DNA from 3 places in the Bradyrhizobium sp. B117 genome. Region 2 is predicted to be linked to each of the others. Evidence: predicted binding sites of a transcription regulator. Region 2 holds the regulator's gene; each other region holds the start of a gene.

Region 1 (10,091 bases), 3.5 Mb from region 2:
GGAAACCACGCCGCGACGATGCGGGCGTTGGCGGGGAAGGACGGCGCCTCGGCGATGCCGACCAGCAGGCGAAGCACGAACAGCACGGCGATGGCGACGCCGGCACTGAGGAAGCCGACCCAGCCCTGCATCAGCGTGAACAGCGACCAGACGATGATGCTGAAGGCATAGACGAGGCGCGAGCCGTAGCGGTCGAGCAGCCAGCCGCCCGGCACTTGGGCAACGACATAGGACCAGCCGAAGGCCGAGAAGATCCAGCCCATGGCGACGGGATCGAGATGCAGCTCCTTGGAAAGCGCGGGGCCGGCGATCGACAGCGTGGCGCGGTCGGCATAATTGACGGTGGTGACCAGGAACAACATGGTCACGATGAACAGCCTGACGCGAGACCTCCTCACGTCCGCTGTGGACACCACTGCGCTCATCACGCGCCTCCTTACAACTCGAAACGTTTCCTCAAGGCGACTCCTAGAGGCGCGCGCGGCAAAGTGTCCAAGTTGAAGGGAGTATCGATCGATGCCGTTTTTGGATTGATGGAACGGCGGGTCGAGGGGAACGATCGCGAGGCTGGCGAGATGCTGGCCCCAAGCTCGTCATTGCGAGCGCAGCGAAGCAATCCAGAATCTTTCCGCGGAGGGACTCTGGATTGCTTCGCTGCGCTCGCAATGACGGTGTAGGGAGAGTTGGTCTTCGCTGCTACTGCCGCGCGCTCGGCAGCAGCTGAGGCAGGAATCCGCGCGTCACACCCGGCGGCACGGCGTCGAGACCAAGTACTGCGCTTGCCGCCGGCAGCGCTGCGTCCGCCATCGCCGCATGGCCTTCCGCGCTCGGATGCACGGCGCCGCCATAGACTGCGGAGAGTACGCCCCAGGTGGCGTCGTGGATGTCGGTCGGCTGGCTCGCGGCCGGCAAGCCTTGCGGATAGGTCATCGCGGCAAAATAGCTGTCGTTGGCGTCGCGGATCCAGCGCGCGCGGGGCAGGTAGGCGCGGTACTCCGAGGCGCCGCGGCCGCACAGCATCGGCTGGCTAGCGGCGCTCACGATGTCAGGGTTAAAGCTTTGGCCGTTCTCGGCAAAGCAGCTGCGGTCGAATTCGGGATCGTTGCCCGAATGCGCGCAAAAGCCGTGGTCGGCGAACGTGGCCTGATGTGCATCGACGAAGGTCATGCGGTCGGCTTCGGGATCGCGGCACAGTGCGCCGCGGGTGCAGGTGGCGAGCCCCTTCAGCTGCGGCAGGAATTCCATGTCGACGAAGGTCGAGACGCGCGCGAGGCGTTGCGCGTCGGCGTTGAAGGACGGATGGATGTCGAAGCCGGCGCGGCCGCCGCGGCAGGGCACGCCGCCATCGGCAAGCGCCGGATTGGCGTAGGAGACATAGACCACGTGCGAGAGGTCGCCGCCGACGAGCGGCTTCAAGGCCTCGCGCAGGCGAACGAAGTTCTGCGGCAGCTCGCGCGCCAGCGCGTCGCGGGAATCGTCGACGCTCGCCATCACGCCGGAGCGGCGGAACAGCGCGCGCTCGGTCGCGGTGTCGACGATGACGTCGGCGACGAGGCCGGAGAAATAGACGTCGTTGGCGCCGACCGAGAGCAGCACGAGGTCGAGCGTGCGATCTGGCTGGCGCTTCCTGGCGGCGGTGAGCGCTTCGCGCAGCTCGGCGACCTGAGCATTCACGCTGGTGTTGCAGACGCCGGTCTTGCCGGGCGGGCATTCGCGGGCGCGCTGCGAGCCGAGCAGCCCGTCGCCGATGCTGGCGCCGGTGCAGGCGAGCGGCAGATAGGTCACGGCGATGTGGGTGTAGCGCACCGCGAGCGCCAGCGCGGTGCGGGTCTGGTAGCTGTAGAGCGAGCGATGGCACGGCGAGTTGAACCAGAGCGCGCCGTAATGCTGCCAGTTGGCGAGCGTGTCCGGCGCCTCGCAGGCGCGCCCACCTTTGTAACCGGCGCGGCTCGGCCGGTAGTATTGCGCGCCGGCGGTGCCGAGGTAGGAGCGGAAGCAGAAGCCTTCGTCCGACAGCGCCAGCGGCCGGTCCGGATTGCCTTCGCCGGAGGCGATGCTGTCCCCGAGGCCGGCGATGAAGATATCGCGGACCTGGATCTCGGCCTGGACGCGCTGGGTCGGATCGGAGCCGGAGGAGACGTCGACGGTCGCGACCGTCTGCTTGCCGTAGCGGACGCGCAAATTGACCGGCTCGGCGCAGTCGAAGGTCGATTGTTGCGGCCCGTCGCCGTCGTCGAAGCTCCAGGCGCAGGTGGCGCCGACCGGCACTGCGCCGGTCAGGCGCACGGTGACGGGGTGGTCGATCGGGGTGATGTAGTTCTCTTTGAAGTTGTCACGGGTGCAGGGCTGGTTGACCCGGCCCTGCACGTCGATGCAGAGCCGGTTGACCATGTTGCGGGCCCAGCCGCGGCCCTCGCTCTGGAGCTCCAGCGATTGTTCGGCGGCGAGGATGCTGCGGTTACGCGCATTCTCGACATGGAGCAGGAAGTCGCGCTCCTCGCGGAACAGGCGGAAGCGGTTGCGCACCTCCCAATTGATCTGCATCGCGCCGGCATCCTGCGCGGCTGCGCGCCCAGACGGCCAAACGGTCAAAATCCCGGCAAGCAGCAGGGCGCAGGCAGAGAGGGTGCGAAGGGGAAGTCGGATCATGGCCCGCGTCTTCAACGGCAAAGTTGAGGCGGAAATAAGAGAGCATTGCTCCCCCGCCTGCAACCTTTGTCTGCCGCTTTTGCGGGCGGGCGCGGCTCAGCGCTTGCTGGCCTGCCGCACCAGACGCTCGCGCTCCATGGGCGTCACCTGCTTGGGCAGATTAGCCTGCGCGCAGGCCTCCGCCAGCCGCCGCCGCTCCTGCCAGGGCTGGACCACGTTCATCCAGAGCTCGCGCGCGCCCATGATGGAGATGGCGAGGCCGAACGGGATCACGAAGTAGAGGATGCGGAACACCAGCAGCGTCGCCAGAAGCTGCTCGCGGCCGAATTCGGGCAGCGCCACCAGCATCGCGGCATCGAACACGCCGATCGAGCCGGGGGCATGGCTGGCAAAGCCCAGCAGCGTCGCCAGGATGAATACGACGGCGAGCGAGAGGAAATCGATCTGCGGAGTGGCCGGCACCAGCAGGTACATCGCCAGCGCGCAGAAGCCGAGATCGACCACGCCGATCAGGATCTGCACCAAGGTCAGCGGCGCTGACGGCAGCACGACCTTCCAGCCCTTCTGTCCGAGCTCGCGGCGCTTCTCGCCCATGCAGAGCCAGACCAGGTAAGCGCCGATCGAGGCGAGGCCGCCGAACGCGATCAGCCGGTTGATCGAGGACGGCAGCTGATCCATGTACGAGGCGGCGTCGGGATGGATCGCCATGCCGATGGAGAGCACGAAGATGTTACCGAGCCAGAAGGTCAGCCCCGACAGGAAGCAGATCTTGGCGACATCGATCGCATTCAGCCCGTAATCCGAATAGATCCGGAAGCGGATCGCGCCGCCGGTAAAAACCGTGGCGCCGATGTTGTGGCCGATCGAATAGGACGTGAAGCTGGAAAGTGCTGCGATGCGATAGGGCACATGCTTCTTGCCGATCGTTCGCAATGCAAAAAAGTCGTAGAAGGTCAGCGTACAGAACGCGAAGACGACGCAGATCGCCGCGAGCCCGATATTTTCCCGGGGAATCTCGGTCAGCGCGGTCAGGATGACGCCGGTATCGATGCCTTTGAGGGTACGCACAAGCGTGGTGACCGCGAAGGCGATGATGAAGACGCTCGCGGCAATTCCGAGCCGTCGCCAGCCGATCCATCGTTTGAAGCCGCGTTTCAGCGCGGTCAGCAGTCCGTGCATTCATCCTCCCGGCAGGGGGCAAGATCGACAGGGCCAGGCATTGGCCAGTCGGCCGCGACCACGGCCCGTGGGCGTCGATCGCTAAGCATGTTGTAGCTCATTTAAGGCAAAAACGGCGACTTGTGCAGCCCTTGACAACGATAGGTTCTGCTTTGGACCTGCGACCTTTGTCATATGCGGTTCACATCCGAGGCGCGTTAAGCATATGAGTCGTAATGCGCGGCTTGGATCGCGTGTCGGTATTTTGACATCATTTCAAATCCTGGGGCCCGCTTCCTTGTTCCAGCGCAAGCGCAAGTGGCTTTTTTGGAACGTCGATGCTGCGCGCCCGTTAGCGCCCCATCAGCAATCGAACATGGCGGAATAAGCGGCTTTTTCGTGGAAGCCGATGCCTGCGTGTTCCCGAAACCGAAAGAGGATCGGAACGATGGGACTGTTCACAAAAGACATCAAGACCATGAACGACCTGTTCGTGCACCAGCTCCAGGACATCTATTACGCTGAGCAGCAGCTCACCAAGGCGCTGCCGAAAATGGCACATAAGGCCACCGATCCGCAGTTGAAGCAGGGCTTTTTGACGCACCTCGAGGAAACCAAGCAGCACGTCGCGCGGCTCGAGGAAGTGTTCAAGATGCACGGCGTCGCCGTCAAGGCGGTCGATTGCCCGGCGATCGACGGCATCATCGAGGAGGCCGACGAGACCGCCGGCGAAGTCGCCGACAAGGCGGTGCTGGACGCCGCGCTGATCAATGCGGCGCAGGCCGCGGAGCATTACGAGATCGTCCGCTACGGCAGCCTGATCGCCTGGGCCAAGCAGCTCGGCCGCAATGACTGCGCCAATGTGCTCGCCAAGACGCTGGAGGAGGAGAAGGCGACCGACAAGAAGCTGACGACGCTCGCCGAGAGCAAGATCAATCTGCGCGCCGCGAGCTAGCGACCCATCTCGTCTGGAGACGCCGTGCAGCCGTGCGGCGTCCCCTTCGGTCTATTCGTCTTGCGGCACCGCTTGACCGGCCTGGTATTTCAGTCCGAACATCAGGGCGATCACCGCGAAGGCTGCAATGGTCGCGGCAAACACCAGGCTCGCCACGGTCAAGCTGGTCAGGGTCGAGAGCACGCCGATCCCGATCACCGGAAGCGCGTTTCCGAGAAAGCAGCAGATGAAATAGGCCGAGACCACCTCGGCACGGCGATCATCCGGCGCGATCTGGTTCACCACCTGCAAGCTGCCGCGATAGCCGAGGCCCGCCGCCACGCCGCAGGTCGCGGTCGAGGCGATCATCACGCCGAGCGATCCCACGAATTGTGCCGTCACGAGCAGGGCAAGGCTCGGCAGCATCAGTCCGAGCGACCACAGCATGGCGGCGCGGCTGGAAAGGGAGCGCGTCAGCGCGATGACCAGCGCCACGGCAGCCGCCAGCTCGAGGAAGATCGCGCCGGCGACGGCGTGGCTGGTGACATGCAGCTCATTGGCGAGCACGCTCGGTGCCAGCGCGGCGAAAAAGGCGACGAGGGTCATGGCGCCAAAGCCTGTCACCGCGGGCGCGACGAACCGGGGCCGGATCGACGACGGGACGCCGGCACGCGGTCGGATCGACAGCTGCGCGAACGCGGTCAGCGGCCGATCCACGGTCTCGCGCGCGAAGGCGAGGAGGGCCGCGACGACGACCAGCACCGCGAGGTAGGCGATGAAGGGCGTTTGCAGCGGAAGTGCGACATATTCGGCAAGCACGCCGGCGATCAACGCGCCGAGGCCGAGGCCGGTGAAATTCGCGATCGTCGCGATCACGGTGGCGCGGGAACGATCCTGCTCGGCGATCAGTTCGGCGAGCCACGCAGTGCCGGTTCCGGCGCCGATCCCGATGGCAAGGCCGCTCAGCACGCGTGCCACGTAAAGCGAAGCGACCCCGTGTGCGAGCAGGAAGACCAATGCGCCCGCGATGGCGATGCCAACGGCAATGACCGCCGTGCGTCGCCGCCCGACCTCGTCCGACATCCGGCCGAAGACCAGCAGTGCGGTCAAATTGCCGATGACGTAGACGGCATAGATCAGCGTCAGCGTGATCTGGGAGAAGCCGAACTGCTGCTTGTAGATGACGTAGAGCGGGGTTGCGATGGTGCTGCCGGCGAACAGGACGCCAATCAGGCATCCGACGGCAATGATGGTTGCGGTCTTGCCGAACTCCGATCTTGCGCCACTCGGAATCGAGGTGTTGCCAACTCTTGCCATGAGGTCACTGCCGAGAGGGGAACATGAAGGGGTCAACAGAGGCAATCTCGCCCTGTTCCCATGCTTCCGCGCGTACGGGAGTTGCATGGCGAGCAGGGCGCGAAGCTTCGTTGTTTGTTGCTGAAGGATACGATTCATCGCGCGATGATGTTTCGATCATAATCGAATCATGATGGCGCGGTGAAAGCGTATGTTTCGGGTGGGGCTGCAACGAGGTGCAGCATGCGAGCCAACACCATCAAGTATCAAAGCTTCGACGACAGAGCCGGCGCGCCGCGAGCCCGCTCGCCTCTTGCGACCTCGCTCACGCTGGCGGCGATGAGCCTCGGCTATGGCGTGGTGCAACTCGACGTCACCATCGTCAACACCGCGCTCGATGCGATGGGCAGGACGCTCGGCGGCGGCGTTGCCGAGCTGCAATGGGTGGTCAGCGCCTACACCATTGCGTTTGCCGCCTTCATCCTGACGGCCGGCGCGCTCGGCGACCGCATTGGTGCCAAGCGCATCTTCATGGCGGGGTTCGCGATCTTCACCGCGGCCTCGCTTGCCTGTGCGCTTTCGCCCAACGCCATCGTCCTGATCGCCGCACGGCTGGTCCAGGGACTGGCGGCGGCGATCCTGGTGCCGAATTCTCTCGCGCTGCTCAACCATGCCTATACTGACGACCGTGCGCGCGGCCGCGCCGTCGCGGTCTGGGCGGCCGGCGCGAGTCTCGCGCTCACCGCCGGCCCGTTCGTCGGCGGCGCGTTGATCACGCTGGTCGGCTGGCGCGCGATCTTCCTGGTCAACCTGCCGATCGGGCTCGCCGGCTTGTGGCTGAGCTGGCGCTACGCGACCGAGACCACGCGCGCGACCTCGCGCGAGATCGATCTGCCCGGCCAGCTTGCCGCGATCGGTGCGCTTGGGGCGCTTGCCGGCGCGATCATCGAAGGCGGCGCGCTCGGCTGGGATCATCTGGCGGTGATCGGAGCTTTCGTCGCGGCTGCCGTTCTCGCCGTGCTCTTCATCTGGCGCGAGAGCCGCGCGGCGCAGCCGATGCTGCCGCTGGCGTTGTTCGGTCATCGCCTGTTTACCCTGACCACGATCGTCGGCCTGCTCGTCAATGTCGCGATCTATGGCCTGATCTTCGTGCTCAGCCTGTACTTCCAGCGCATCAACGGGCTGTCGGCGTGGTGGACGGGTCTCGCCTTCGTGCCGATGATGGGGGCGGTGCTGCCGGTCAACCTGCTGGCGCCGCGCCTTGCCGAACGGATCGGCTCGTGCCCGACCATCGTCGTCGGCGCCTGCATCTCGGCGCTCGGCTGCCTCGGTCTGGTCTGGATCGAAGCCGGGACGAGCTATTCCGCGATCTTTGCCCAGATGATCGCGATCAGCGGCGGGCTCGGCCTGCTGGTGCCGCCGCTGACCTCGACCTTGCTCGGCAGCGTCGAGAAGGCGCGCTCCGGCATCGCCGCAGGAGTCCTGAATGCGACGCGGCAGACCGGCAGCGTGCTCGGCGTCGCCCTGTTCGGCTCGCTGGTCGCCGCTGAGGGGGCATTCATGACGGGGCTGCACCTCGCGCTGGTGATCTCCGCGGCCGTCCTGCTGCTGGCGGCCGCCGTGATCGGCGTAGGCGCGCCGGCGCGGGGATGAACAATGTGAGCGAACGCACACATCTTCCGTTCACCAACCCAGAAACAGGCACGTAGCGAGTTACCGATCGTCCACCTCTATCGGTTCAAGTGCGGCGCGATAGGGGCCGGCAATGTATCAAGTTCTTTACTGTCTCACCGACGAGCATGATTGGCGACTTGTTGCGCTTGGCGGTGCGGTGTGTCTGCTCGCGAGCGCTGCGGCGATCAGCCTGTTTCACCGGGCGCGAGCGACGCATGGCGGCGCCCGCGTGGCGTGGATCGCGCTCGATTCTGCCGTTGCCGGCTGCGGCATCTGGGCGACCCATTTCATCGCGATGCAGGCGTACGGGCCCGGCGCCGGCGGCGCCTACAACATCCCCGTGACGGTGCTGTCGCTGATCTTTGCGATCGCAGTCACCTTCATCGGGCTCAGCATCTCGGTGTCGACGACGCGCGGGCTCCTGATTGCGCTCGGCGGCGCCGTCGTCGGCAGCGGTGTGGCCGCCATGCATTACACCGGCATGATGGCGTTCGAGATTCCAGCTCATGTCGGCTGGGAGACCGGCACCGTAACCGTCTCGATCCTGCTCGGCATCCTCTTCGGCTCGCTCGCTCTGTTTGTCGCGGGACGGCGCGACGGCGTGTCCAGCGCCCTCGGCGCGACGGTCCTGCTGACAGTCGCCATCGTCTCGCATCATTTCACCGCGATGGGCGCGCTGGAGCTGACGCCCGATCCCACGCTCGTGGTCAGCGGTCTTTCGATCCCGCCGGCGTCGTTGTCGATCCTGACCGCCAGCGCGGCGGCTGCCATTATCGCGATCGCGCTCGCGGCCGCCTTGCTCGACCGTCGTGCCAAGGGCGAACTCGGACGCCAGCAGGTCGTGCTGGATACCGCGCTCGAGAACATGTCGCAGGGCCTGTGCATGTTCGATGCGGACGGCAAGATCCAGCTCTTCAACGAACGCTATGCCGCGATGCTCGGCCGCACTGGCATTCCGCTCGCCGGCCGTCTGCTCGTCGACGTGCTACGGGAGGAGCAGGCGAAAGGCCAGTGGCAGGGCGATGCGGGCGAGTTCTTCGCGCGTCTCATCGCCGATGCGCGCGAGGGCCGCACGACCAGCCAGGTTGTCAACCGGCTCGGCCGCTCCATCCGCGTCGTCAACCAGCCGATGCAGGGCGGCGGCTGGGTCGCGACCTTCGAGGACATCACCGAATGGCTGGAGGCGCAGGCCAAGATCTCGCACATGGCGCGGCATGACGCGCTGACCAGCCTGCCGAACCGCGTGCTGTTTCACGAGCAGCTCGAGCAGGGACTGCACCGCACCAGGTCAGGCGACCAGCTTGCGGTGCTCTGTCTCGATCTCGATCATTTCAAGGACATCAACGACTCGCTCGGCCATCCGATCGGCGATGCGCTGCTCAAGGAGGTCGGCCGCAGGCTGAAGGCCACCGTCGGCGAGAACGACACTGTGGCGCGGCTCGGCGGCGACGAGTTCGCCGTCGTCCAGATCGGGCGCTCCGAGGAAGCCGCGGCGAGATCCCTTGCGGGCCGCCTCGTCGAGGTGATCTCGGCGCCCTACGAGATCGACGACCACCAGATCGTGATCGGCGTCTCGATCGGCATCTCGTTGTCGCCGCAGGACGGCGACAATCCGGACGAGCTCTTGAAGAACGCCGACCTTGCGCTGTATCGCGCCAAGGCCGACGGTCGCGGCACCTATCGCTTCTTCGAGACCGGCATGGACGCGCGCGCGCAGGCGCGGCGCCTGCTGGAAATGGATCTGCGCGCGGCGCTGCAACGCGACGAATTCGAGGTGCACTACCAGCCGATCCGCGACGTCGCCGCCGATCGCGTCGTCGCCTTCGAGGCGCTGCTGCGCTGGAACCATCCGCAGCGCGGCCTGATCTCGCCCGTCAACTTCATTCCGCTGGCCGAGGAGACCGGCCTCATCATCCAGCTCGGCGAGTTCGTGCTGCGCGGCGCCTGCGCCGATGCGGCCGCCTGGCCCGACGATGTCGACGTCGCCGTCAACCTGTCGCCGGTGCAGTTCAAGAGCCCGAACCTGATCGCGTCGGTGACTGCGGCGCTCGCCGCCTCGGGACTGAGCGCGCGCCGTCTCGAGCTCGAGATCACCGAATCCGTGCTGCTCCAGAACAGCGAGGCGACGCTGACCACGCTGCACGAGCTGCGCGCCATGGGCGTGCGGATCTCGCTCGACGATTTCGGCACCGGCTATTCGTCGCTGAGCTACTTACGCAGCTTCCCGTTCGACAAGATCAAGATCGACCGCTCGTTCGTGTCGGAGCTGGCGACGCGCGAGGATTCCATGGCGATCATCCGCGCCGTGACCGGCCTTGGCCGCAGCCTCGGCATCGTCACCACCGCGGAAGGCGTCGAGAACGACGCGCAGCTCGAGCTC
Region 2 (10,091 bases):
CATCGCCTTCGAAGCGCCCTTGGGCGGCAGACAGGGCACGCGGCTGAAGATGTCGCCGGCGGATTTCGCGACCTGCTTCACCTTGTCGATGGCGCGCGAGGTGATGCCACGCTGCTCGTGTGACGTCACGGCGACCGTGGTCTGGGCAGGCGATGCGGGAGCGGAATTAGCCGATTGTGCGGGCGCGGGCGTCGCCTGCGCGGCTTGCGCCTGCGCGCGCGACTGCGAGGCCGGGATCAGCAACAGCAGCGCTGCCGCTGCGGGCGCAGCCAGCGATGCCGTCAGGCAAAAAGGGCGGAAGGTACTCATTAACGCTAGTCCTCAATTCTGCTGCTGGGCCGGCCCTAAATGGGCAGCGTCGACCACGAACTGTGCCAACGCCCGGCCCAGGCAATCATGGACCTGTTTCGCCAGCTCGGGCCCACGGGACGGGCTGAACAGGTCGAACTGACCCTGATCATTCCACTGCCGCATGATCGCGAAACGATCGAACAGCGGGACATCATGCTCCTGCGCCACGACCCGCATGTTGTCGAGATATGGCGGCACCGAGATCATGGTTTCGGTTCGCGGGCTGTACTGCAAATTCATCAAGACGACGTCAGCCCCTGCATTTTGCAGCGCGGCAACCCCTGAGGTCACAGCGCCGCGGAAATCGTCGGGATCAATGGCTCGGATAGCATCCACGGTCCCGGTCTGCCAGATGACCAAAGTAGGCCTTTTTGCTTCCATCAGCTTAACGAAGGTTCCGGCCGCCTCCTCGGCCGTCCTCTTGCTCTGTATTTCTACGGAGACGTGCACGACCTCCGACGGCGGCAGCTTGTCCTTCAAAATGGCCTGCATGCGCGCCGGATAGGAGGCATCCTCGGAGGCCGGAATCGTGGTCGAACGGCTGCCGATGACCAGGATTTCAAGGGGTTTGCCGGATTTGACGGCTTCGGCGACCCTGGGAAGCTGGCTCTCGCTGGTGAGCAGATAGGACGGCAATTCGCAGGCTGCGGGCGCGGCAGGAGCGGCAGCAGGCGCAGCATCGCCCGCGCGCGCCTGGGGCGCGGCGAGGCTACCGCATAGCAGGATCAGGCTCAGGAGAACCTTCGCCTTCATCAGCCCCCTCCCGCCAGATCGGCGTTGCCGACGGCGTTTTTGGTTTTCGCACCGCTCTTGTCAGCCACGCGCTTGTACCACGAAATCACCGAGGCCACGCCCCACATGATCAGGATTCCGCAGAGACTAATCAGCGCATGCATGACGGCGCCGCCGGAGACTTCGGCCAGGATGAAATGGCCGGCAAAGGCGAGGAAGACGCCGAGGCAGAAGATCTCGAGGGAGTGCTGGCCGCACAGGATCAGCGGGCGCAGCCAGGGCGATTTCAAGCCCGGCCACTCCCGCGGCAGGAAGCGCACCGTGAGCGCGGCCAGCGCCAGGAAATGGGTGAAGCGGAGCACATCGAGATCGGTCTTGTCGATCGGGTACATCCACTGCTCGAGCCGCTTCGGCATCAGATGCGACAGCTGCGGCACATACCAGGTCAGCGTCACGTAGAACGCCGCAACGATATAGGCGACCGCGATCCACATCGTCACCGGTGAGGCCAGGATACGCGACATGCGCCGCGCACCTCCAAGCGCGCACCATGCACCGAACACGAACAGCAATTGCCAGGCGAGCGGATTGAACGCCCAGAAGCCGTTCGGATAGGCGGAGAAGTAGAGATCGAATTCCCAGGTCACCGCGTAGAGCACGGCCGAGAGCGCGAGCGTGACGTCGGGCTTCCACTTCATCGACCACAGGATCAGCGGCAACGCCAGCATCAGCACGATGTACAGCGGCAGCACGTCCATGTTGACGGGACGGAAGCGCAGCAGCAGCGCCTGCACGATGGTGATATCGGGCTGCTTGAGGAAATCCATGATCCCCATCTCTTCGGTGTAGAGCGGGTTCTCGAAGCTGGTCGCCACATAGGAGATCTCGGCGAGAAAGATCGTGAACAGGAAGACGTGGGCGACGTAGATCTGCCAGACGCGCCGCAGGATGCGCGCGGTGGCGATGACGACGCCGCTCTCCAGCATCGCCCGGCCGTAGACGAAGGCAGCCGTGTAGCCGGAGATGAAGATGAATATCTCGGTGGCGTCGCTGAAGCCGTAATTGCGGATCGTGAACCAGGTCAGAAGGCTCGGCGGCAGATGGTCGATGAAGATCAGCCACAGCGCGAGGCCGCGGAACAGGTCGAGCCGGAGCTCGCGCTCGCCGATGGCGGGCAGCGAGATGGCCGGCGCGGCCGCGCGCGGTTTCGCGGTTCCCGCGATCGATCCCGTCACTTGGTCGGCAATGGTCATCGGGGCCTAGAAACCCTTGCGCAAGTCGCGACGCATGAAGGAGTTTACAGGTCCGGCCACTGTCTCGCAAAGCGCGCCGGATCACATTTGGGGGGTCTACTTCCTCGCGAATTCTGGCGGGACGATGTCGTGAAAACCGCCTCGGGCGTTTGGTTCCGGAGCCGGATTTCGTTATGATGGCGGCCATGTACCGCGCCGTGACCCGCCAGATCGAAGTGACCGTCGAGCCGAACTTTGTTCCGGAGCAGTCGTCGGCCGACCGCTCGCGCTTTTTCTGGTCCTACACCATCGTCATCACCAATTCCGGCGAGGAGACCGTGCAGCTCAAGACGCGGCACTGGATCATCACCGACGCCTCCGGCCGCCAGCAGGAGGTGAAGGGCGAGGGCGTGGTCGGCGAGCAGCCGATCCTCGCCCCCGGCGAGCGCTTCGAATACACCTCAGGCGTCCCGCTCTCGACCGCCTCCGGCTTCATGACGGGCCGCTACCAGATGGTCAGCGAAAGCGGCGAGCGTTTCGAGATCGAGGTGCCGACATTCTCGCTGGACAGCCCGGACAGCAAGCGGGTGTTGAACTAGCGCAGGCGCGCCTCGGTCCCGTAGTGCCGTAGGGCGGGCAAAGCGAAGCGTGCCCACAATATCGCGATTGCGGAGGCGTGGTGGGCACGGCGCTCTGTGCCTTTGCCCACCCTACGGCACCGAGCACTTGGCCGGCAGTACGCTTACGCGTCCTCGACGCCCGCCTCATCCGGCGTGAACTGATACACCGAGCTGCAGAACTCGCAGGTCACGACGACCCTGTCGTCCTTGACCATCGCTGCGCGATCGTCGGGCGAAAAGCTCTTCAGCATGGACGCGACCGCATCGCGCGAGCAGGAGCATTGCGCCTTGAGAGACAAGGGCTTGAACACGCGCACGCCGCGCTCGTGGAAGAGGCGGTAGAGCAGCCGCTCGCCGGACAGCTCCGGATCGATCAGCTCGACATCCTCGACGGTCTCGATCAGCGAGCGTGCCTCGACCCAGGCGTCGTCCTCGGCAACGCTGTGCACCTCGGCGCCTTCGGGAGCATCGCCGGGATGCAAATCCGCCTGCCGCGCGCGCTCGGGCGCTTTCGGCAGAAACTGCATCAGCATGCCGCCGGCGCGCCAGCGGTGCTTACCGCCGTCGCTACTGCGCCACTCCTCGCCGACAGCAAGGCGCACCTTGGTCGGGATCTGCTCGGAGCGCAGGAAATATTCGTGAGCGGCGTCTTCCAAACCACCGCCGTCGAGCGCGACCAGGCCCTGGTAGCGGCTCATGTCGGGGCCCTGGTCGATGGTCATGGCGAGATGACCGCGGCCGAGCAGCGTCCCGGAATCCTTGGCGTCACCGAGCCGCGCGGCATCGAAGCGCGCATAGGCGCGCAAGCGATCCGGCGCCTGGTAGTCGACCACCAGGAACGACACCGGACCGTCGGTCTGGGCCTGGAGGATGAAGCGGCCCTCGAATTTCAGCGCCGAGCCGAGCAGCGTCGTCAGCACGATGGCCTCGCCGAGCAGCTTGCCGACCGGCGCCGGATAATCGTGCTTGGTCAGGATCTCGTCGAGCGCGGGCCCAAGCCGCACCAGGCGACCGCGCACGTCGAGCGCGTCGACCTCGTAGGGCAGCACGGCGTCATCGATCGGAACCGCTGATGGTGCGCGAACCGGGCCTTCAGGCCCGGTTTTCATGTCAGGGGATTGGAAAACCATGGCGCTCTATCTGGGGTCGGAGGTGGTGAAATGGAAGGGGCGCGAGGGTGGTGTGTTCCGGATGCAGTTATGATCGCATACGATAACGCAAATTCGATGTCGTCCCGGCGCGCGCGAAGCGTTGACACGGGACCTCATGGCCACGGGATTGCGTCATAGCCCGCGTAGCCCGGATGGAGCGCAGCGTAATCCGGGCCCACTCCGTCTGCGGACGCAAACCCGGATTTCGCGGAGCCTGTCATCGGGCGGCGCTTCGCGCCGACCCGTTGGCTCCATCCTGGCTACAGGTGAGATTACTTCACCGCGTCGAAGCACCAGGCCAGAATGCCCTTCTGCGCATGCAGACGATTTTCTGCCTCGTCGAACACGACCGATTGCGGGCCGTCGATCACTTCGTCCGTGACCTCCTCGCCGCGATGGGCCGGCAGGCAGTGCATGAACAGCGCGTCGGGCTTGGCCAGCGACATCAGCTTGGCATTGACCTGGTAGGGCTTGAGCACGTTGTGACGGTGCTCGCCTTCCTTGTCGCCCATCGACACCCAGGTGTCGGTGACGACGCAGTCGGCGCCCTTCACGGCGGCCTCGGGATCGGTGCCGAGCACGATCGGCGCGTTCGTCGCCTTGATCCAGTCGCGCATCACCTTCTTCGGCGCGAGCTCCGGGGGCGTTGCGACATTGAGCTTGAACTTGAAGCGCTCGGCGGCGTGGGCCCAGGAGGCCAGCACGTTGTTGTCGTCGCCGGTCCAGGCCACCGTCCGGCCCTCGATCGGGCCGCGATGCTCCTCATAGGTCATGAGGTCGGCCATCACCTGGCAGGGATGCGAACGCCGCGTCAGGCCGTTGATGACGGGCACGGTCGCGTGTTGCGCAAGCTCCAGCAGCGCCTCGTGGTTGAGGATGCGGATCATGATGGCGTCGACATAGCGCGACAGCACGCGCGCGGTGTCGGCGATGGTCTCGCCGCGGCCGAGTTGCATCTCGGCGCCGGTGAGCATGATGGGCTCGCCGCCGAGCTGGCGCATGGCGACGTCGAACGACACGCGGGTGCGGGTCGAGGGACGCTCGAAGATCATCGCCAGCGTCTTGCCTTCGAGCGGCTTCACCGGCTGGTGGGCCTTCTGCTTCGCCTTCATCGCGGAGGATGCGGCGAGCATCCGCTTGAGCTCCGTCAGCGGCAGCTCGTTGATGTCGAGGAAATGCTTGGGTGAACTGGTCATCAGCTTGCCGCCCGCTTGTTGCCGGCAAGCGCCGTGCAGGCGCGCTCGAGCCGCGCGACGCCATCCTCGATCTCGGCTTCGGTGACGACGAGAGGCGGCAGGAAACGCACGACATTGTCGCCGGCGCCGACGGTGAGCAATTTTTCGTTGCGCAGCGCCGCGACGAGATCGGCGGAGGGCACCACGGCCTTGATGCCGATCAGGAGGCCCTCGCCGCGCACTTCGCTGACGACATCGGGATGACGATCGATCACGGAGGCGAGCTTCTGCTTGAGCAGCAGCGACATCTTCTGCACGTGATCGAAGAAGCCGGGCTTGAGCATGACGTCGAGAACGGCGTTCGCAGCCGAGATCGCGAGCGGATTGCCGCCGAAGGTCGAGCCGTGCGAGCCAGGGCCCATGCCGGCCGCCGCCTCCGCGGTCGCGAGGATCGCGCCGATCGGGAAGCCGCCGCCGAGCGCTTTGGCCAGCGACATCACGTCAGGCGTCACGCCGGTGCGCCGGTGAGCGAAGAGATCGCCGGTACGGCCCATGCCGGTCTGCACCTCGTCGAACGCGAGCAGCAGGCCCTTGTCGTCGCAGAGCTGGCGCAACGCCTTGAGGAAGGCGGGCGGCGACGAACGCACGCCGCCCTCGCCCTGGATCGGCTCGATCAGGATGCCGGCGGTCTGCGGGCCGATCGCCTTCTTCACGGCCTCGATGTCGCCATGCGGCACCTGGTCGAAACCGTCCATCGGCGGACCAAAACCTTCGAGATATTTTGCAGCCCCCGTCGCAGCCAGCGTTGCCAGCGTGCGGCCGTGGAAGGCGCCTTCGAAGGTGATGATGCGGTAGCGCTCGGGATGCCCCTTGGAGAAATGATGATGGCGGACCAGCTTGATCACGCCCTCCAGCGCTTCGGCGCCGGAATTGCAGAAGAAAACGAAGTCCGCAAAGCTCTCGCTGCACAGGCGCGCGGCGAGCTTCTCGCCGTCCGGGCTCTGGAACAGGTTCGACATATGCCACAGCTTCGTCGCTTGCTCTTGCAACGCCTTGACGAGCGCGGGATGGGCGTGGCCGAGCGCGTTCACCGCGACGCCCGAGGTGAAATCGAGATAGCGCTCGCCATTGGTCGCGATCAGCCAGCAGCCTTCGCCGCGCTCGAAACCGAGGTCGGCCCTGGCGAAAACGGGAAGCAAATGCGGCGCGGCGCTGTTGGTCATGACGATCACTTGGATGTTGCGGACGGCCTGAATGCGTTGCGCAACGCACCATTGACCGGCCCGGAAAACGAAACGTGCCGCCTTTTAAGGGCGGCACGTGCGACTATCTTATGCCTGGTGAGACGGGTGTCAATGCCGCCCGGAAAGCCCCGGGAAACGCTGAATCCGTAGTCTTGCGGTGCCGATTTTGCGGGATTTTCACCACGGAACATGTGGAAGCGAGTCGGCGGACTCTTGCGCGCGAGTCACGCCATATTGTAGCGTTTGGACTGTCAGATACGACATCTCGTGCAGCAGTTCTGATCCCAAGAGTCCTCATGTACCGGCGTAAACGTTCGGGCGCACCTCGCGTGCCCGGCGAGCCTTAAGGGATTCTGGCGGCACGGGTTTTTCAAGGCTTAGGCATTCGCTGTGAGGCCCCAGGATGGCTGGCCGGCAGCGAGGGAAAGGGTGCAATGACGGTTTTGACCTGGTCCGATGATCGCGTCGAGCAGCTGAAAAAGCTCTGGGAGGCCGGACTTTCGGCCAGCCAGATCGCGGCCGAGCTCGGCAATGTGACCCGCAATGCCGTGATCGGCAAAGTGCACAGGCTCGGCCTGTCCGGCCGCGCCAAGAGCCCCTCATCGGCAGCGCCCCGGCCGCGCAAGGCCCGCCCCGCGCAGCACATGATGCGCGTGAGCCGTCCGATCTCGCGCGGCAATACCGCACTGGCGCAGGCCTTCGAGGTCGAGGTGGAGGCCGAGCCGGTCACCTACGACAACGTGGTGCCGATGAGCCAGCGGCTGTCGCTGCTGGAGCTGAACGAGGCGACCTGCCACTGGCCGGTCGGCGATCCCTCGAGCCCGGATTTCTTCTTCTGCGGCGGCAAGGCGCTCTCCGGCCTGCCCTATTGCGCGCAGCACTCGCGCGTCGCCTACCAGCCGGCGGCGGATCGCCGCCGTGCGCCGGCAAAGCCCGGCACGCGCTGAACACTGCTTCAAACGACATCGTCCCGGCACGCGGCCGGGACGACCCGAGACATATAAAAAGCGCGCCACTTGGCGCGCTTTTATTTTGCACGCTTGCAATCGTACTTACGTCTGCTCCGCCTTCGCGAAGCGGTCGTCGAGCGCGTAGCCGGCACCGCGGACGGTGCGGATCGGGTCCTGCTCGCGGCCAAGATTGAGCAGCTTGCGCAGACGGCCGATATGCACGTCGACGGTGCGCTCGTCGATGTAGATGTCGCGGCCCCAGACGCTGTCCAGCAGCTGCTCGCGCGAGAACACGCGGCCGGGATGCTCGAGGAAGAACTCCAGCAGGCGATATTCGGTCGGGCCGAGATCGATCGGCCGGCCCGAGCGCGCGACGCGGCGCTTGTCGCGGTCGAGCTCGATGTCGCCATAGGCGAGCACGGTGGCGAGCCGCTCCGGGCTTGCGCGACGCAGGAGGCCCTTCACGCGCGCCAGCAGCTCCGGCACCGAGAACGGCTTGACGATGTAATCATCGGCGCCGGTCGCAAGACCCCGCACCCGCTCGCTCTCCTCGCCGCGCGCGGTGAGCATGATGATCGGGAGCTGCTTGGTCTCCGGGCGGGTGCGCAGCCGCCGGCACAGCTCGATGCCGGAGAGGCCCGGCAGCATCCAGTCGAGCACGATCAGGTCGGGGATGTGCTCCTTGAGACGGGTGTCGGCGTCGTCGCCGCGCATCACCGTCTCGACGTCATAGCCGTCGCCTTCGAGGTTGTAGCGAAGCAGCTCGGTGAGAGCTTCCTCGTCTTCAACCACCATAATGCGTGCGCCCATGGTGTCGTCGCTCCTTGACTCTTCAGCTATTCGGGACCGTCGTGGCAAAGGTCGTCATGTCACCCTTCGGCCGCTTGTCGGTGATCGCCTGGCCCTCGATCATGTAGAACACGGTCTCGGCGATGTTGGTGGCATGGTCACCGATGCGCTCGATGTTCTTGGCGCAGAACATCAGGTGGATGCAGAACGAGATGTTGCGCGGATCCTCCATCATGTAGGTGAGGAGCTCGCGGAACAGCGAGGTGCAGATGGCGTCGACTTCCTCGTCGCCCTTCCACACCGCCATCGCCGCCGGCAGGTCGTGCGCGGCGTAGGCGTCCAGCACCGACTTGACCTGCTGCTGCACGAGGTCGGTCATGTGCTCGAGGCCGCGGAACAGCTTCAGCGGATGGAAGTCGGTCTCCAGCGCCGCGACGCGCTTGCCCATGTTCTTGGCGAGGTCGCCGATGCGCTCGAGATCGGTCGCGACGCGCATGGCGCCGACGATCTCGCGCAGGTCCACCGCCATCGGCTGGCGCCGGGCGATGGTGAGAACGGCACGCTCCTCGATCTTCTTCTGGAGTGCGTCGATGTCGGCGTCGGTGGTGACGACGCGCTGGCCGAGAGCGACGTCACGGCGGATCAGCGCGTCGACGGAATCGACGATCATGCGCTCGGCAATGCCGCCCATCTCGGCGACCAGGCGGGTGAGCTCCTGGAGGTCGGTGTCGAAGGCCTTTGCGGTATGTTCAGAACCCATATCCCGTCTCCTCAGCCGAACCGGCCGGTGATGTAATCCTGCGTGCGCCGATCGCTCGGCGACGTGAAGATCTTGCTGGTGTCGTCGAACTCGATCAGCTCCCCGAGATACATGAAGGCGGTCTTGTCGGAGACGCGGGCCGCCTGCTGCATGTTGTGGGTGACGATCGCGATCGTGTAGTTCTCGGAGAGCTCCTGGATCAGCTCCTCGACCTTGGCGGTCGAGATCGGGTCGAGCGCCGAGCAGGGCTCGTCGAACAGGATCACCTCGGGCCGCACCGCAACGGTGCGGGCGATGCAGAGGCGCTGCTGCTGGCCGCCGGAGAGCGACAGGCCGGACGCGTTGAGCTTGTCCTTGACCTCGTTCCAGAGCGCGCCGCCGCGCAGCGCCTTCTCCACGCGGTCGTCCATCTCGGATTTCGAGATCTTCTCATAGAGACGGATGCCGAACGCGATGTTCTCGTAGATCGTCATCGGGAACGGCGTCGGCTTCTGGAACACCATGCCGACGCGGGCGCGCAGCAGGTTGAGGTCCAGCTTGGGGTCGAGGATGTTGGTCTGGTCGAGCATCAGCTGACCGGTGACGCGCTGGCCCGGATAGAGGTCGTACATCCGGTTGAAGATGCGCAGCAGGGTCGACTTGCCGCAGCCCGACGGGCCGATGAACGCCGTGACGCGGTTGGTGCCGAGCGTCAGGTTGATGTTCTTCAGCGCGTGGTGCTCGCCGTAATAGAAGTTGAGGTTGCGCACCGTCACCTTGGCCGGAGCTTCGGGCAGCGGCTGCGAGCCGTGCTGAACGGGCGTACTGACGGTAACTGACATATCGCTCATTTTGCGGTCCTCTCGGCGCTCAGGATGCGCGCGCCAATGTTCAGGGCAAGCACGGTCAACGTGATCAGCAGGGCGCCGCTCCAGGCGAGTTGCTTCCAGTAGGCATAGGGGCTCTGCACGAAGTTGTTGATGGTCACGGGCAGGTTGGCCATCGTCTTGTTCAGGCTCAGGCTGAAGAACTGGTTCGACAGCGCGGTGAAGAGCAGCGGCGCGGTCTCGCCGGCGACGCGGGCGGTGGCCAGCATCACGCCGGTGAT
Region 3 (10,091 bases), 270 kb from region 2:
CTCTGGTCGTTTGCCGTCGCCATTGCTCACGGCGCCGCCTTGATGCTCGTGCCGATCTATCTCGGGCTCTGTCAGGCCTTTGAGCTCGATGCCGGCCATGAGGCGGCGGGCGCGCTGATGAAGGCAAGTCTCGGGATGGCGGTGCTCGTGTCGCTGGTTCACGTGACCGCCATGGTTGGCGCCGGCGGATGTCTGGCGTGGCTGGTCTACCGCTATCTGGGATTGAAGTTCGTCTCGCGAAGCTGGTTCAATCTGGATGCAGTCTGGGCGTCCAGCCTCGTTCTGGTCGGCGCGGTGGCGCTCGCCTTCAATCTTGCGAGCTGGCGCTGAGCTTCACCGCGCCAAAGCCCATTCGCCGATGACGCGAAAGCGCGCCTCGGCGTCATCCTGCTTGAACAGCGCGATGCGATCGACCGTCAGCGTATCGAGCTTCAGCGCCGCAAATCGCTCGCGCAGCATCTGCAGAATCGGCCCGCGCCGCTCCGCGTCCAATCGCCCAGTTAGCGTCATGTGGAAACGGAATTCTTCCATCACGTAGGGATAGCCCCAGCGGTCGAGATAATCGCGCTGGCGCTCACTCAGTCTTTCGGGCCTCCGACGGGCGCGATCTTCCGCGGTCAGGGCCAGACGCAAGGAATCGAACTCGCGAACGCAATCGGCAGCGAGCTGTTGAAGCGCATCCACCGGCGCTGCCGGAATGACCGCGATGAAGCCGCTGATCGAATCCACGATCGGGCTGATCGCCGGGATCGGCCGCGCCTTGCCGGCGAAGCTCGCGCAGGCAGCCGACAACTCGGCCTCGGTCTTCCCGGCCGCCAGCGCCATCGGCGCCTTCAGCGTGGCATGAAAGCCGTATTTGCGGGGATCGCTGGTGACGTCGCGCCAGTCCGGTGCGATGCGCAATGCATCCGCGGGAAACGGCAGCTCGTCGCCTGTATAGGCATCGTAGCCGAGCAGCTCGGCGCCGAACCGAGTGAGGGCGCTGTCGGCGCCGGCCGCAAAATAGATCGCGTAGCGGGGAAGGCCTGTCATTGCCCGAACATAACCGGTTTATGCCGCAACGACAGCCTCGCGCGGCATCGGCACTGCTGCGTGCAGCCGCGTCGCATCGGTGAGGTGCACGAGCTTGCCGCCTGATATCACGGCGATCAGCCGCGGCCGCAGCGGCATGGTGTCGTCGACCAGCAGGATGTCGGCGCGGCGACCTTCTGCAAGCACGCCGCGATCGGTGAGGCCGGTTGCGCGCGCAGGTCCCGCAGAAATCAGGCTCCAGGCTTCGGTCAGCGGCAACACGCCGTCGGCGGCGAGACGGAACGCGGCGAGCAGCTGCGCGGGATAGTAATAGTCCGACGCCAGCACAGAGCAGAGCCCCTTGGCGATCATGTCGGATGCCTTGGTCCACCCGGTGTGGCTGCCGCCGCGCACGACGTTTGGCGCACCGTAGACGATGGCATCGCCGTGGCTTGCTGCGGCGCGCGCCGTCTCCTCGTTGATCGGGAACTCCGCGATGTCAGCGCCGAGCTCGCGAAACTCCTGGCGCATCTCCGGCGTCGCATCGTCATGCGAGAGCATCCGTACTTCGGCGGCCCGGGCCGCGGCGGCCAGCCGCGATACGGATGCCGGGACCTCAGAGGCGCGGGACACGACATGTCCGACCAGCCGGTCGAACGCCTCGCTCGACAGCCCGGTGCGCTCGACCATGCGGTTGCGCTTGCGCGGATTGGAGATGTCGGCAACGACCCCGTCCATGTGGTCGTTGAAGGCGAACAGGTCGACGCGGCCCTCGGCGAGCCATTGAGTCATCTCGGCCTCGGCGTCGAGATTGTAGGTCTCGTGCCGCAAATGGAAACGGGTGTCGGCGGCGAATTGCGGACGCTGCCGCTCGATCGCCTCCATCAGGCCGCGCGCATTGTCGGCGCTGCGTAGGCCCGGCTCCCACGAGCAGGTCGTGGCGTGAAACACCGTGGTGATGCCGTTGCTGACCGCCTGGCGGTCGCTGTCGGCGAGCGCGACGTCGATCGGAAAGTCGACGCCGGCCCGCGGCATCATCTGCCGCTCGAACGCATCGCCATGCAGGTCGACGATGCCGGGCAGCACCAGGAGATTGCGCGCATCGATCGAAAGCCGCGTCCGGCCGCGCGAGGCATCGACCTCGGCGATATCAGTTCCGGACACGAGAAGCGACGTCTCGACGAGCTCGGTGCCGATCAGGGCCCGGCCGCCCTCAAGGAAAATGTCTGTCACGCGACCGCGCTTCGTTTGCTGGTTGTGGAATTCGTCCGTGCTTCGTATGTCGCGAGGAAATCTTCAATCCCGAGTTTGCGGAAATTGGGTAGCGCCTCACGCAATTTGTCGTGATCCCAATCCCACCACGCGAGCCTTGCGAGCCGTCCGGCGATCTGTTCGGAGAACCGCCGGCGCACGATCCGCGCCGGATTGCCGGCGACGATGGTGTAGGCCGGCACGTCCTTGGTGACGATGGCGCCGGCCGCGATCACTGCGCCGGTGCCGATGTTGCGGCCCGGCAGCACGATCGCGCCATGGCCGATCCAGACGTCATGACCGATATGGACGTGGTGCTGGCGCCGCCAGTCGAAGAACTCGGTGTCGTCGCTCTCGTCTTCGAAATAGGCGCTAGAACGATAGGTGAAGTGCGCCTGCGTGGCCCGATGCATCGGATGATTGCCCGGATTGATCCGCGTCATCGCCGCGATCGAGCAGAACTTTCCGATCGTCGTGTAGGTGATCTGGGCGTCGTTCACGACATAGGAGTAATCGCCCATCGCCACTTCATGCAGGATGGTGCGCGCGCCGACCTCGGTATAGGCGCCGAGCCTGGTTTCATGCAGTTTTGCGGAAGCATCGATGGTCGGTTGAACCGAAAGCTTCTTACCGGCCATGTTACATCCGTAATGCGAGGGCGGGCACTCCTCTTCGAGTGGCTTGATGACGATGTCATGACGCGGTGATGACAGGGGACGAGGTGTGTAGGATCGCCGCACCGCAATGCGCGTGTCACACAAGTGTCAAGCGCCGGGGTTAGCGGTGGGCTCCAGCTACTCTGGAGCCCTACATGCTGGTGGTTGAAGGTCTGACGTGCCGCTTCGGCGCAAAAGCCGCGGTGGACGACGCTTCGTTTCAAATTTCCCCCGGCGGCTTCGTCGGTGTGATCGGGCGCTCCGGCGCCGGCAAGTCGACCCTGCTGCGGACCATCAACCGTCTCGTGACGCCGACGCAGGGCCGCATCCTGTTCGACGGTCTGGACGTCACCGCGTTGCGCGGCAAGGAACTGCGGCAGTGGCGGGCGCGCTCGGCCATGATCTTCCAGCAGTTCAATCTGGTCGGCCGGCTCGATGTGCTGACCAATGTCCTGATGGGGCGCCTCGCCACCATTCCGGCCTGGCGCTCGCTCTCGCAGATCTGGCCCGAGCAAGACAAGGCGCTGGCGATGTCCGCGCTCGAGCAGTTCGACATCGCCTCGCTCGCCGCGCAGCGCGCCGACCAGCTTTCCGGCGGCCAGCAGCAGCGCGTCGCGATCGCCCGCGCGCTGGTGCAGCAGCCCGACATCATCCTCGCGGACGAGCCGATCGCCTCGCTCGATCCGCGCAACACCAAGATCGTGATGGATGCGCTTTTGCGCATCAACAAGCACTTCGGCATCACCGTGCTCTGCAACCTGCATTCGCTCGATCTGGCGCGCACCTATTGCGATCGCCTGATCGGCATGGCGGCGGGCCGCGTGGTGTTCGACGGCGCCCCGTCGGCGCTGACCGACCTCGTTGCGCGTGAGCTCTATGATCTCGAAGCCGCCGACGTCATGGGCGGAACATCTGCACCGGCGCCCGAGGGCGTTCCGGCGCTCGGAACCGCTGCGGCGGCCTGAGCCGCGTCGCACCTGTTCAATTGCCAGTTTTGCGTCAACCGATCCCAACCGATGAAGAGGGTATCATGATCACTCGCAGACTCGTTCTTGCCGGCGCTGCCGCGCTCGCCTTCACCGCTTCTGCCTCCGCCGAGGACTGGAAAGCAAAATATCCCGAGCTGACATTCGCGGTCATTCCGGCGGAAAACGCCTCGGGCGTGACCGAGCGCTGGGCGCCGTTCATGAGCTATCTCTCCAAGGAGCTGGGCGTGAAGGTCACGCTGCGCATCGCCAACGACTACGCGGCCGTCATCGAAGGCCAGCGCGCCGGCAACATCCATATCGCCAGCTACGGCTCGGCCTCGTTCGCCCGCGCCCGCCTGACCGGCGTCAAGACCGACGCCTTTGCCAACGACATCAACGCTGACGGTTCGACCGGCTACTACTCGGTGTTCTTCGTCAAGGCGAACAGCCCCTACAAGAAGATCGATGACCTCAAGGGCAAGAACCTCGGCCTCGTCGACCCGAACTCGACGTCCGGCAACAACGTGCCGCGCTTCGAGCTCGACAAGATGGGCATCGCAGACGCCGACACCTATTTCAGCAAGGTCGTCTTCACCGGCAGCCACGAGAACGCGATGCTGGCGCTGGCGCAGGGCACGGTCGACGTTGCCGCCAACCAGTGGACCAGCGACGACGATTCGACGCTCGCGCAGATGCTGACCAAGGGCATGCTGAAGAACGCCGACGGCTCGCCGATGAAGAAGGACGATTTCCGCATCATCCACAAGTCGGCGCCGATCATCAACGGCCCCTACGCCTATAACTCCGACCTGCCGGAAGACGCCAAGGCGGCGATCGCCAAGGCGTTCTTCGACGCGCCGGCCAAGGACAAGGCGGCCTTCGACCGCCTCCAGGACGGCCAGAAGAAGGGTTTTCATCCCGCCAGCACCAAGGACTGGGATGGCACGATCGAGCTGATCAAGTTCGTCGATGCGCTGCGTAAGAAGAAGGCGTCCTGAGCTTTCGGGACGAGTCACTTGAGCCGGGTCGATGGACCCGGCTCTTTCTCTTTTTTGACCGAGCACTGTTCCCGATCCGATGACCGTCGCGGTTTCGATCCTCCCCGAGCAGCAGCTGGCCGCGTTGAACGCCGCCCATCGCCAGGCGGTTGCGCGCAAGCGGCTTCGTCTCCTGCTCGGATTTGCGGTGTTCGCCGCCGCGCTGGTTCTCGCCGGCATCGGCGCCGAAGTGAACCTGCGCACGCTGTTCACCCATTTCGGCAATTTCATCAGCTATTTCGACCGCATCCTCACGCTCGACAACGGCCAGCGGGTCTGGACCGATTTCGGCGAGTGGCTCTGGGGCTGGCGTAAATGGCTGAAGATGCTGGGCGAGACCCTGCTGATCTCCTATGTCGGCACGCTGATCGGCGCGACCTTCGCCTTTGGCCTGAACTTCTTCGCAGCTGAAAACACCTCGCCGTCGTCCTGGCTGCGCTTCGTGGTCCGCCGCCTGCTTGAATTCGCGCGCACTGTGCCCGGCATCGTGTTCGCGCTGGTCTTCGTGATCGCCTTCGGGCTCGGGCCGATGGCCGGCGTGCTCGCGATCGCGATCCACTCCACCGGCGCGCTCGGCAAGCTGTTTTCCGAGATCGTCGAGAACGCCGACATGAAGCCGGTCGAGGGCATCCGCTCGACCGGCGCGAGCTGGCTCGCCTGCATGCGCTTCGCCATTCTGCCGCAGGTGACCGCGGGCTATGCCAGCTATGCGCTGCTGCGTTTCGAGATCAACGTCCGTGAGGCCTCGGTGATGGGTTTTGTCGGCGCCGGCGGCATCGGTCAGGAACTCGTCGTCGCGATCCGCAAGTTCTACTACTCAGACGTCAGTGCGATCCTGCTGTTCATCATCATCACCGTCTTCATCATCGACATCTCCACCGGCTGGCTACGCGGCCGGCTGTTCGGCAAGGAGGCGCGGACGTGACGAAGCCGCAGGAGGTCGATACGCGCGAGATGCGCGCGCGCTACCCTGATGTGTTCGACCGGCCGGCTTCGGCGCGGCTGGCCATGCCGGCGATGATCGTCGGTGCGTTCGCGATCCTGATCTACGGCCTCGTCGACCTCGATTTCTCGCCGTCGCGGTTCTTCGCAGGCCTGAGCCAGCTCGGCTGGATCAGCTTGATGATGATCCCGCCGGATCCAGGCTCGTCGCTGCCGATCTATCTGAAGGCGCTCGGCGAGACGCTCTCGATCGCGCTGCTCGGCACCACGCTTGCGGCACTGTTCGCGTTGCCGGTCAGCCTGCTCGCCGCCCGCAACGTGGTGCCGTCGACCATTCTTCGCTTTCCCGTGCGGCGTTTCCTCGATTCGATCCGCGGCGTCGATACGCTGATCTGGGCGCTGGTGTGGATCAACGTCGTCGGGCTCGGCCCGTTCGCCGGCGTGCTCGCCATCGCGGTGTCGGATTTCGGCGCGTTCGGAAAACTGTTCTCGGAGGCGATCGAGGGTGCCGACCAGAAGCAGGTCGAAGGCATCCGCGCCTCCGGCGGCAGTGCGCTGCACGAGATCCGTTTTGGTCTGTTGCCGCAGGTCCTCCCCGTGATCGCCGGCCAGGTGCTCTATTTCATTGAATCCAACACTCGCTCGGCCACCATCATCGGCATCGTCGGCGCCGGTGGCATCGGCCTCCAGCTCGCCGAGCAGATCCGCGTCCTGGAATGGCAGAAGGTGTCGTTCCTGATCCTGATGATCCTGGTCGCGGTCGCCGCGATCGACTTCATCTCGGGCAAGCTGCGGTTTGCGATCATTGGGCGGCGGGCTGTGGCCTGATCTTACTTTCTTCCCTTCTCCCCTTGCGGGAGAAGGTGGCGCGAAGCGCCGGATGAGGGGTATGTCTCCCCAAACTCAGATCGGTATTTGAGGAGACATACCCCTCACCCGACTCGCCGCTGCGCGGCGAGCCACCCTCTCCCGCAAGGGGAGAGGGTAAGGAAGCCCCCTACGACTCCACCAGGAACTCCACCCGTTCCGCCGCGAAGCGTGAGTGCTTCGTCACCAGCGGCTTGCCGCCGAGATCGTGGTCGGTCGCATCCACCACCAGGATCGGCCGGCCCAGCGGCAGGTCGAGCCGTGCGGCGTCGGTGGCATCGACGATGCCGGCGGTGATGCGCGTCGCGCCGCGGCGATAGTCGCGCACGCCGAAATGCTCGAGCATCTTCGTCATCGAGTGTGTGGCGGCAAACACCGTGCCCGCGCCCGGAAACCGCTCCGCTGACAGCCACGTCGTGGAGACGCAGATCGGCGTGCGGTCGGCGAGCCGGATCGCCTCGATCCGCACCAATGGCGCGCCGGTCTTGAGGCCGAGCTCCCGCGCCAGCTCGCGCGTTGCGACGTCACCGGTCGCCTCGATCAGGCGGCCATGCGGCTCGCGGCCGTCGGCGCCGACGATCTCGGAGAAGCGCGTGCGCGAGCGCAAGGGATAAGCAAGCTTCTGCGCCTCGACATAGGTGCCGCTGCCTCGCTCGGCGCGCACGAGGCCACGCTCGGCAAGCGCCGCCAGCGCACGCCGCACGGTGTGGCGGTTCACGCGATAGGTTTCGGCGATCTCCATCTCGCCCGGCAATTTGTCGCCGGCCGCAAAGCGGCCGTCGGCAATGCCGCGTTCGATGCCATCGGCAACGAGGCGCCATAGCGCGACGCCCGAGGAGGCGGTGTCCTGCATACTCATGTCGCCGGAAAGCCTACTCCAGAAATCACACGTTCGTCACGAAACAGTCATGGCGCTTCCGTATCAAGTTGTCTATTATCATAGACAACTTGGATTCGGCAAGTTGTGTCGAAAAGCTCGGTGGATCAGGTGACCCAGCACAACAACCAGCAAGCCCAGCGCCAGGCCGCGATGGCCGTGCTGGCGCACGCGGAGGCGGGCGAGATCGCCGCCCGCCTCGGCGCCATAGCACTGCCCGATCATCGGGATCTGCGCGCGCCCGAGAACGGCCTCGTGATGCTACGCGGCCGCGTCGGCGGTGACGGCGCGCCGTTCAATCTCGGGGAAGCCACGGTGTCACGTGCCGCGGTGAGGCTTGCGAGCGGCGAGGTCGGCTTCGGCTACACGCTCGGACGCGACGGCGAGAAGGCGCGGCTGATCGCGCTGTGCGACGCGCTGGTGCAGTCGCGCGACTTCGGCGCCGCCGTCGAGCGCGACGTAATCGCGCCGTTGCGCGAACAGCTTATGGTCGAGCGCAAGCAGGTCGCGGAAGAGACCGCCGCGACGAAGGTTGATTTCTACACCATGGTGCGCGGTGAGGGGTGAGGCCATGACCACGATTGCGGAACTGCCGCCGGGGTTCGCCGACAAGGTGTTGTCGGCGCAATCGACCTTTCGCTCGGTGATGGACGCGATGGCGCGGCCGGGCTCGGTCCAGCGCATCGTGCCGATGGCGGGCGCGCCTGACATGATGATGCGCGGCACCGCCGCGATCGCACTGACGCTGTTCGACCACGACACGCCGCTCTGGCTCGATGCGCGGATCTCGGAAAGCTCCGACGTGACGAAGTGGCTGAAGTTCCACACCGGCGCGCCGGTGATCCAGGATTCGTCGATTGCAAGCTTCGCGCTGATCAGCGACGGCGTCTTGCTGCCGGCGCTCGAGCGCTTCGCGCTCGGCACCAATGAATATCCGGATCGTTCGACCACGGTGATCATCCAGGTCGAGAGCCTCGACTCTGGGCGTGGCTTCGAGCTGCGCGGCCCCGGCATCGACGGCGTCGCGACGCTCCAGGCCTCGATCAAGCCGGCCGATCTGTTCGAGCGGCTGAAGTTCAACGAGACGCTGTTTCCACGTGGCATCGACGTGGTTCTGGTCGCCGATGACGCCGTGGTTGCGATCCCGCGCACGACGCGTGTCGCGAACAAGGGAAGCTGAAGCATGTATGTCGCAGTCAAAGGCGGCGAACGCGCCATCGAGAACGCCCATCGCCTGCTCGCCAATGCCAGGCGCGGCGACCAGAGCGTTCCGGAGGTCACCCTCGACCAGATCTCGGAGCAGCTCGGCCTCGCCGTCGATCGCGTCATGAGCGAAGGCTCGCTCTACGACCGCGAGCTCGCGGCGCTCGCGATCAAGCAGGCGCGCGGCGATTTGATCGAGGCGATCTTCCTGGTCCGCGCCTTCCGCGCCACCTTGCCGCGCTTCGGTGTCAGCGAGCCGGTCGATACCGGCGCGATGCGCGTGCAGCGCCGGGTGTCCTCGACCTTCAAGGACATCCCGGGCGGCCAGATCCTCGGGCCGACCTTCGACTACACGCACCGTTTGCTCGATCCCACGCTCGCCGAGGGATTTGTGCCGGAGGCGCCCGCTACGGCCGAAGCCTCGAGCGCGGCGACGCCGCGCGTGACCGACATTCTCGGCCGCGACGGGCTGATCGAATCCTCGCCGCAGGCCGAGGACGGCGCCAGCGTCGGCGATCTCACCCGCGAGCCGCTGAACTTCCCGGCCGATCGCGATCTGCGCTTGCAAAACCTCGCGCGCGGCGACGAGGGCTTCCTGCTGGCGATGGGCTATTCGACCCAGCGCGGCTATGGCCGCAACCATCCCTTCGCCGGCGAGATCCGCTTCGGCGAGGTCGAGGTCGAATTCTTCGCGGAAGACGTCGGCTTTGCCGTGCCGCTCGGCTCGATCGAGCTCACCGAGTGCCAGATGGTCAACCAGTTCAAGGGCTCTGCGACCGAAGCGCCGTGCTTCACTCGCGGCTATGGCCTCGCCTTCGGCCAGAGCGAGCGCAAGACCATGTCGATGGCGCTGGTCGATCGCGCGCTGCGCGCCCGCGAGCTCGGCGAAGAGGCCGTGGCCCCCGCGCAAGATGAAGAATTCGTGATGTCGCATTCGGACAACGTCCAGGCGACCGGCTTCGTCGAGCATCTGAAGCTGCCGCATTACGTCGACTTCCAGTCCGAGCTCGGCCTCTTGCGCAAGCTGCGCCAAGAATTTTCCAAAGCGTCTGCCGAGGCCAATGCGCCCGATGCCATGAAGGAGGCCGCGGAATGAACGCGCCCGCCTACAATTTCGCCTATCTCGACGAGCAGACCAAGCGGATGATCCGCCGCGCGATCCTCAAGGCGATCGCGATTCCCGGCTATCAGGTGCCGTTCGCCAGCCGCGAGATGCCGATGCCCTATGGCTGGGGCACCGGCGGCGTGCAGGTGACGGCCGCGATCCTCGGTCCCGCCG

The links. The regulator PhoB, encoded in region 2, activates phosphate uptake and scavenging genes when phosphate is short. The targets are predictions, from matches to a motif close to TGTCATNNANCTGTCAT.
Region 1: the regulator PhoB is predicted to act here: its motif matches at 3,997-4,013, upstream of AAFG16_RS19205 (YbhN family protein).
Region 3: the regulator PhoB is predicted to act here: its motif matches at 7,626-7,642, upstream of phnF (phosphonate metabolism transcriptional regulator PhnF).

Annotation. Positions count from the first base shown of each region.
Region 1 covers NZ_CP152414.1:3,942,922-3,953,012, forward strand. The annotation lists gene AAFG16_RS19195 (MFS transporter) at 1-425, opposite strand, end outside; gene AAFG16_RS19200 (hypothetical protein) at 697-2,649, opposite strand; gene AAFG16_RS19205 (YbhN family protein) at 2,746-3,828, opposite strand; gene AAFG16_RS19210 (ferritin-like domain-containing protein) at 4,256-4,762, shown strand; gene AAFG16_RS19215 (MFS transporter) at 4,814-6,058, opposite strand; gene AAFG16_RS19220 (MFS transporter) at 6,281-7,690, shown strand; gene AAFG16_RS19225 (EAL domain-containing protein) at 7,803-10,091, shown strand, end outside.
Region 2 covers NZ_CP152414.1:472,153-482,243, reverse strand. The annotation lists gene AAFG16_RS02270 (SGNH/GDSL hydrolase family protein) at 1-309, opposite strand, end outside; gene AAFG16_RS02265 (SGNH/GDSL hydrolase family protein) at 322-1,104, opposite strand; gene AAFG16_RS02260 (OpgC domain-containing protein) at 1,104-2,336, opposite strand; gene apaG (Co2+/Mg2+ efflux protein ApaG) at 2,522-2,914, shown strand; gene AAFG16_RS02250 (Hsp33 family molecular chaperone) at 3,058-4,065, opposite strand; gene argF (ornithine carbamoyltransferase) at 4,359-5,282, opposite strand; gene AAFG16_RS02240 (aspartate aminotransferase family protein) at 5,282-6,484, opposite strand; gene AAFG16_RS02235 (GcrA family cell cycle regulator) at 6,940-7,452, shown strand; gene phoB (phosphate regulon transcriptional regulator PhoB) at 7,558-8,265, opposite strand; gene phoU (phosphate signaling complex protein PhoU) at 8,288-9,004, opposite strand; gene pstB (phosphate ABC transporter ATP-binding protein PstB) at 9,016-9,834, opposite strand; partial or broken gene pstA (phosphate ABC transporter permease PstA) at 9,831-10,091, opposite strand, start outside.
Region 3 covers NZ_CP152414.1:746,288-756,378, forward strand. The annotation lists gene AAFG16_RS03510 (hypothetical protein) at 1-330, shown strand, start outside; gene AAFG16_RS03515 (DUF1045 domain-containing protein) at 334-1,032, opposite strand; gene AAFG16_RS03520 (alpha-D-ribose 1-methylphosphonate 5-triphosphate diphosphatase) at 1,051-2,244, opposite strand; gene AAFG16_RS03525 (chloramphenicol acetyltransferase) at 2,241-2,900, opposite strand; gene phnC (phosphonate ABC transporter ATP-binding protein) at 3,074-3,883, shown strand; gene phnD (phosphonate ABC transporter substrate-binding protein) at 3,949-4,884, shown strand; gene phnE (phosphonate ABC transporter, permease protein PhnE) at 4,964-5,848, shown strand; gene phnE (phosphonate ABC transporter, permease protein PhnE) at 5,845-6,693, shown strand; gene phnF (phosphonate metabolism transcriptional regulator PhnF) at 6,863-7,591, opposite strand; gene phnG (phosphonate C-P lyase system protein PhnG) at 7,712-8,176, shown strand; gene phnH (phosphonate C-P lyase system protein PhnH) at 8,181-8,789, shown strand; gene AAFG16_RS03565 (carbon-phosphorus lyase complex subunit PhnI) at 8,793-9,908, shown strand; gene AAFG16_RS03570 (alpha-D-ribose 1-methylphosphonate 5-phosphate C-P-lyase PhnJ) at 9,905-10,091, shown strand, end outside.